Cohaesibacter sp. ES.047: one gene and its partner. Each later gene encodes a partner of the first gene's protein in a complex. Links are inferred from orthologs where the notes say so. Each region holds a gene or a part of one and is shown in the gene's direction. Other genes may lie near its edges. The genes, in order: uvrB and CPH65_RS23260.

Region 1 (3,523 bases):
AAAGGCCAGCTCCGGTCCGGTCGCGATCACCAGATAATCATACGAGATGCTGCTGCCATCGCTAAGGCCAACCGAATTATTCGCCGGATCAAGGCTTTCAGCGGAGGCGCAGATGAACTCCACCTTGTTCTTGGGCAAAACAGTCGCCAGATCGAGTGTGATGTCTTTTTTGTCCCGCCAGCCGACAGCCACCCAGGGATTGGACGGGGTGAACTGGAAAAACGGCTTGTTCGAAACAACCGTCACCTTGTCGGTCTTTTTCATTTCCTGCCGGAATTCATAAGCAGCGGAAAGACCGCCAAGACCTCCACCCAGTACCACTACATGCGTCATTTCTTCCTCCTAAATCCGGCTCCTCCTATATGCTGGCTCTTAAAACAGGAGCCAGCCCCAGCCAGATAATTAATACATATTCTAATATTAGAATGTTTTAATACACTAAACTATTGATCATTGGGCGAATGAACGCGGGGCCTTTTCCGAGCGTCCAAACGCAAGAGTTTTCTTTTGCACCCCCTTCTTATTCCCTATTTGTTCCCTTATATTGAGGACTCACGCGAACAACCAATCCCCGGACGGGCATCAGGGCACAAGAGCGACAAGCATGGCGTCAGACAAGCGGAATAAACCGGACAAGCGCAATCAACCGGGACTGGGTGAAGCACCGCAGGCATCCTTTGATGCGGTCCCGATGCCGGACTCGATCGCCGATTGGGCCGAAGACATCACCAAAACCGCCGAAGCAACGGCCTCTGATACGGCAAAGCCGAAAAGCCCGACCACCAAAAGCAAAGCAGCGACAAAACCCAAGCGCAGCCCAAAGAAGGATGAGCCGAAAGCCAGCGCCCGGGATCGCGCCGCCGGTGGTCTCAATCCTGTTGCCGGCCTCGATATCTCGCTGGAGAAGGCCGAGGAACTGGAACGGGTCACCAAAGAGCGCAAGAAGGCCCAGAAGAAAAAGCGCAAGAGCGATGATCGCTCCGGCGTCACAGAAACGGTGCGCGCGCTGGAATCGCTCATTGAGCATGGCCGCCCGGAATTCATGGATGCCGAACCCTGGCGACCCCACCGCCCGGAACGCCCGGAAAAGTCCGAAGGTGGTTTCTCCTTTGAACTCAAGACCGACTTCTCACCTGCGGGCGACCAGCCGACCGCCATTGCCGATCTTGTTGAAGGCATCAACGACGGCGAAGCAACGCAGGTGCTCTTGGGGGTGACCGGCTCTGGCAAGACCTTCACCATGGCGCACATCATCGAGAAGACCCAGCGCCCTGCCCTGATCCTTGCGCCCAACAAGACCCTTGCCGCCCAGCTTTATGGCGAGTTCAAGAGTTTCTTTCCCAACAATGCGGTGGAATATTTCGTATCCTATTACGATTATTACCAGCCCGAAGCCTATGTGCCGCGCACGGACACCTTCATCGAGAAGGAAAGCACGATCAACGAACAGATCGACCGTATGCGCCACTCGGCAACCCGCTCCCTGCTTGAGCGCGACGACGTGATCATCATCGCCTCGGTCTCCTGCATTTACGGTATCGGCTCGGTCGAGACCTACACTGAGATGAGTTTCAAGATCGAGGTTGGCGACGAAATGGATCAGAGCCAGCTGATGGCCGATCTCGTCGCGCTGCAATACAAGCGCAACGATATGGCCTTCCAGCGCGGCACCTTCCGGGTCAGCGGCGACAGCGTCGAGATCTTCCCGGCCCACTATGAAGACCGCGCCTGGCGCATTTCCTTCTTTGGCGACGAGATTGAGGAAATCAAGGAATTCGACCCGCTCACCGGCCAGAAGATGGACGAGTTGGAGATGGTCAAGCTCTACGCCAACTCCCACTATGTCACCCCCCGCCCGACCCTCAATCAGGCCACCAAAAGCATCAAGAAAGAACTGGTCGAGCGCCTTGAAGAGCTGGAAGCCCATGGGCGCTTGCTCGAAGCACAGCGGCTCGAACAGCGCACCCGCTATGACCTCGAAATGCTCGAAGCGACCGGCGTCTGCCAGGGCATCGAGAACTATTCGCGCTATCTGACAGGGCGGCTGCCGGGCGAGCCGCCGCCGACCCTGTTCGAATATCTCCCCGACAATGCCCTGATTTTTGTCGACGAGAGTCACGTCACCATCGGTCAGCTCAACGCCATGTACCGGGGCGACTTTCGCCGAAAAGCCACGCTGGCGGAATATGGCTTCCGCCTGCCAAGCTGCATGGACAACCGCCCCTTGCGTTTTGAGGAGTGGGACGCCATGCGTCCGCAGACCGTCGCCGTGTCGGCAACCCCAAGCAACTGGGAAATGGAAGAGGCGGGCGGCGTGTTCGCCGAGCAGGTCATTCGCCCCACAGGCCTCACTGACCCGATCATCGAAATCCGCCCGGCCAAGACGCAGGTCGACGATCTACTCGGCGAAGTGAAGGAAAAGGCCAAGGCCGGCTTCCGCACGCTTGTCACCACCCTGACCAAGCGCATGGCAGAGGACCTTACCGAATATCTGCACGAGCAGGGCGTGCGGGTGCGCTACATGCACTCTGATGTCGATACCATCGAACGCATCGAGATCATCCGCGATCTGCGCCTTGGGGCCTTCGACGTGCTCGTTGGCATCAACCTCTTGCGCGAGGGTCTCGATATCCCCGAATGCGCGCTCGTGGCCATTCTCGACGCCGACAAGGAAGGCTTCCTGCGATCGGAAACATCGCTCATCCAGACCATCGGTCGCGCCGCCCGTAACGCCGAGGGCAAGGTCATCCTCTATGCCGACCGCATGACCGGCTCGATGGAACGCGCCATTGGTGAGACCAACCGCCGCCGCGAAAAGCAGCTCGCCTACAATGAAGAACACGGCATCACGCCAACGACGATCAAGAAGAACATCGGCGACATTCTCGGCTCGGTCTACGAAAGCGACCATGTCACCGTGGACAAGGGCCTCGCGGAAGATGTTCAGGCCGGGATCGGGCACAATCTCGAGGCCCATATCGAGGATATGGAAAACCGCATGAAGGAGGCCGCAGCCAACCTCGAATTCGAGGAAGCGGCAAGGCTCAGAGACGAGGTCAAGCGTCTACGCGAAACGGAACTGGCCATCGCCGACGACCCTCTCGCTCGCCAATCGAGCGTCGAGGACAAGGCGGGCAGTTATGGCGGGGCCAAGAAGTATGGCACATCGGCCAACCTGCCAAAGAACAGCCGCATCAAGCAGCCCGATCTCGACGACATGGGCCCCGGCACCGACCGGACCAGACCCAAGGGTGCCAGCACCGCCTCAAGACCAAAGCGCAGAAAGAGTTGATCGGCGGAACACAGAAAACTAGTTCGACAAGTATACCATTTATGGGAGAGTGGTTGGATAGTACGAAGGCCTAAAAGGCTATCGGTACAGTTAGGAACAGAGCAGAAACACTCCTAGCTGTATGCCCTTGGAGTCCTCATGCGAATCAGGCAAAGTAAAAGCCGGTACATCTGAACCATGTACCGGCTTAACTGTAACCGCAGTCAGCTAGGCTGCGTCGTGAATTCACCA
Region 2 (3,368 bases), 3.1 Mb from region 1 along the record:
CGCCCTGCATGGCCGCTCATACTTTCACTGGCAACTGGAATTGCGCGGCATTTTTCTCAATGAAGGAGCCCACAAATATCTCGTCTCGACCCTCACGGTCTCACAATTCTATGAGCCCCTCGCTCAGGACGCCCCGCCGGAAGACCGTGTCTTGGCCGAGGACACGCCCACGATCAGCCATTTTGACACGCTCGAACAGGCACTCAAGGCCTTCGATCTGGCCGGAGGCGGGGATCTCGCCGTTCTCGACCCGTTGGACAAGACACGGATCATCGGTTGGGCACGTCAGGTGACTGCCCTCAAGTTTTTCAACGACATGCTCATTGACTCTCAGGTCGAAGAGCACAGATAAGTCCTAAGCGAAGATGCCAACAACGAGAAAAATCGTCAGATTGGCCCCTGACAAACCACATTTGTTGCTATAATGTTCTTCAATTGGATTCGCTGCTCACCCGGCTCGATCCCCTTCTTTGCGCCAACAGGACCCAACGCCCTATATGCCTGATCTCTTTGCCACCCCAGCTCCGCCACCCTCGTTCGAATCGAACGAAGATGATCAGGAAGGAATTCGCGCCAAGCTCGCGCGCATGCAGCCCACACCCTATCTGGATGGCCTCAATCCGGAACAGAAGGACGCCGTGGAAAGCCTTGACGGCCCCCTTCTGGTGCTCGCTGGCGCGGGAACAGGCAAGACGCGGGTGTTGACCACCCGCATCGGACACATCCTCTCAACGCGCCGCGCTGCACCTTGGCAGATCCTGTCGGTGACCTTCACCAACAAGGCCGCGCGCGAGATGAAAGACCGCATCGGCAAGCTCATCGGCGGTTCGGTAGAGGGTATGCAATGGCTGGGGACGTTCCATTCGATCGGCGTCAAAATCCTGCGCCGTCACGCCGAACTGGTTGGCCTCAAGTCCAATTTCACCATTCTTGATTCGGACGACCAGATCCGCCTGATGAAACAGCTCATTCAGGCGCATGGCCTCGACGAAAAGCGCTGGCCCGCCCGCCAGCTCGCAACTGTGATCGACGGCTGGAAAAACCGGGGCCTCACGCCCGATCAAGTGCCACAGGACGAAGCCTTCCACTTTGCCCAAGGCAACGGAATCAAGCTCTATACGGCCTATCAGGCGAGGCTCAAAACCCTCAACGCCTGCGATTTCGGCGACCTGCTGCTCGAATGCTTGCGCCTGTTTCGCGAAAATCCGGACGTCTTGAAAAGCTACCACAACAAGTTCCGCTATATCCTCGTGGACGAGTATCAGGACACCAACGTGGCGCAATATCTCTGGCTGCGCCTGTTGGCCCAATCAAACCACAACATCTGCTGTGTCGGCGATGATGATCAGTCGATCTATGGCTGGCGCGGCGCCGAGGTCGACAACATCCTGCGCTTCGAGGAAGATTTCCCCGGAGCCAAGGTGATCCGCCTTGAGCGCAATTATCGCTCAACCGCCCACATCCTTGCCGCCGCCTCGCATCTCATCACGCACAATGAAGGCCGTCTGGGCAAGACCCTGCATCCACAGATCGAGGATGATGAAGCCGAAAAGGTCACCGTCACCTCCGTCTGGGATTCGGAAGAAGAAGCTCGCTCCATCGGTGATCAGATCGAAACGCTGCAACGGCGCCAGCACGAGCTCAATGAAATCGCCATTCTCGTGCGCGCCTCCTTCCAGATGCGTGAGTTCGAAGACCGTTTCATCACCATGGGCCTCAACTACCGTGTCATCGGCGGCCCTCGCTTTTATGAACGCGCCGAAATCCGCGATGCCCTCGCCTATTTCCGGGCGCTCGTTCAGCCCGCTGATGATCTCGCCTTTGAGCGCATCGTCAACACGCCCCGTCGTGGCCTCGGCGACGCCACCGTGCGGCAAGTCCATGCCCTTGCCCGCGATCAGGAAATCCCCCTGATGGAAGCGGCAACCGAGATCGTTGGCACAGAGGATCTCAAACCCCGCCCACGCAATTCTCTGAAGTCCCTGCTCGGCCAGTTCAACCACTGGCGCACCCAGTTGCCGACGATGAAACACACCGAGCTGGCGGAGATCATTCTTGACGAGTCCGGCTACACAGAGATGTGGCAAAAGGACAAATCCCCCGACGCACCGGGACGCCTCGAAAACCTCAAGGAACTCATTCGTTCCATGGAGGAATTCGATTCCCTGCCCAGCTTCCTTGAGCATATTGCCCTCGTCATGGATCGCGATGCAGGCGAAAGCAACGATGCGGTTTCGATCATGACGCTCCATTCCGCCAAGGGGCTGGAATTCAACACCGTCTTCCTGCCCGGCTGGGAAGAAGGCTTGTTCCCCCATCAGCGCGCTTTGGACGAATCCGGCACACGCGGCCTCGAAGAAGAACGCCGTCTGGCCTATGTCGGCATCACCCGCGCCAAGAAACGGGCCAAGATCTATGTCGCCTCCAACAGGCGCATCCATGGTCTGTGGCAGAATTCCATCCCCTCGCGCTTTCTCGATGAATTGCCGATCAAGCATGTGGATGTCGAAGAGAGCCAATCCACCTATGGCGGCTATGGTGCCTCCGGTGTTGGCGGCTCGATCTATGGCAAAAGCCGGTTTGGTTCCTCCGACCCCTTCGAAGGCTCCTACGAGACGCCGGGTTGGAAACGGATGCAGGCCAACAAGGCCAACCGCAGCCGTGAGAAAAACCCGCGCCAACCGGGCCGTGGGTCTTCGGTTATCGAGGGCGAACTGGTCGCCAAGAGCGTGTCCGAGGGCCCGGCCCGCTACAAGGTGGGCGAGCGTGTGTTCCATCTTAAATTTGGCTATGGCGAAGTGAAATCGGTTGAGGGCAACAAGCTGACCATCCAGTTCCAGACCGGCGTGAAGCGCGTGCTGGATTCCTTTGTCGAGAAGCACTGAGCCCCGTCACACCTTGTCTTTGTTGCCCGGACAGGCTATCGACAGGCGGATAACGCCAAGTGAGAGCTGATCTATGCCCCAATATCTCTATGCCGAAGGCAATGCCGACGAAATTCAGGCCGCCGCCAAACATCTGGAAGCCGTATTCGAGGAAGACGGCTTTGCCATCTCCAATTTCGAAATCGATGAGGAGCGCGGTCTCTGGGCCCTGTCGCTCTATCCGGCCGAAGAAGGGGTAAGCGATACCTACAAGATTGCTTTGGCCGAGCTTTCATCCCTGTCCATGGCGCTGCCCCTCAAGATCGAGGAACTGGGGGACATCGACTGGGTGACCAAATCCCTTGAGGGACTTGTTCCCGTCGAGGCAGGTCGTTTCGTCGTGCATGGATCGCATGACAAAGGAAAGCTCAACACCGACGGCCGCATCGCCGTGCAGATCAACGCAGGGCAAGCCTTTGGCACCGGCCACCACGGAACCACAGC

What was found.
Region 2: the proteins of uvrB (region 1) and CPH65_RS23260 are in contact, whole or in part, in a crystal structure (PDB 7EGT), measured with the Thermus thermophilus proteins. The link is inferred for Cohaesibacter sp. ES.047 from one-to-one orthologs. Residues at the interface, in WP_096411307.1 of Thermus thermophilus: Glu23, Leu25, Arg26, Asp27, Gly28, Glu29, Arg30, Phe31, Arg55, Glu326, Asp327, Phe328, Glu379, Ser382, Gln383, His398, Gly400, Arg401; in WP_096412145.1 of Thermus thermophilus: His654, Arg656, Phe657, Gln666, Asp668, Glu669, Lys680, Arg681, Leu682, Ser683, Lys685, Tyr686, Ala687.

What each region holds. Positions count from the first base shown.
Region 1 is NZ_LT907844.1:1,915,050-1,918,572, reverse strand. What follows is about bases 290-3,492. They hold uvrB (excinuclease ABC subunit UvrB), read left to right. Parts: upstream 290-604; coding sequence 605-3,292; downstream 3,293-3,492. Other genes in these bases: CPH65_RS08785 (NAD(P)/FAD-dependent oxidoreductase), read right to left, coding at 290-333. In the rest of the region: more of CPH65_RS08785, read right to left, coding at 1-289. UniProt on the Escherichia coli protein: The UvrABC repair system catalyzes the recognition and processing of DNA lesions. A damage recognition complex composed of 2 UvrA and 2 UvrB subunits scans DNA for abnormalities.
Region 2 is NZ_LT907844.1:5,017,109-5,020,476, forward strand. Bases 144-3,191 are described here. They hold CPH65_RS23260 (ATP-dependent helicase), read left to right. Parts: upstream 144-497; coding sequence 498-2,885; downstream 2,886-3,191. Other genes in these bases: CPH65_RS23255 (chloride channel protein), read left to right, coding at 144-352; CPH65_RS23265 (50S ribosomal protein L11 methyltransferase), read left to right, coding at 2,959-3,191. In the rest of the region: more of CPH65_RS23255, read left to right, coding at 1-143; more of CPH65_RS23265, read left to right, coding at 3,192-3,368. UniProt on the Escherichia coli protein: A helicase with DNA-dependent ATPase activity. Unwinds DNA duplexes with 3'-5' polarity. Translocates on single-stranded DNA with 3'-5' polarity. Initiates unwinding more efficiently from a nicked substrate than double-stranded DNA.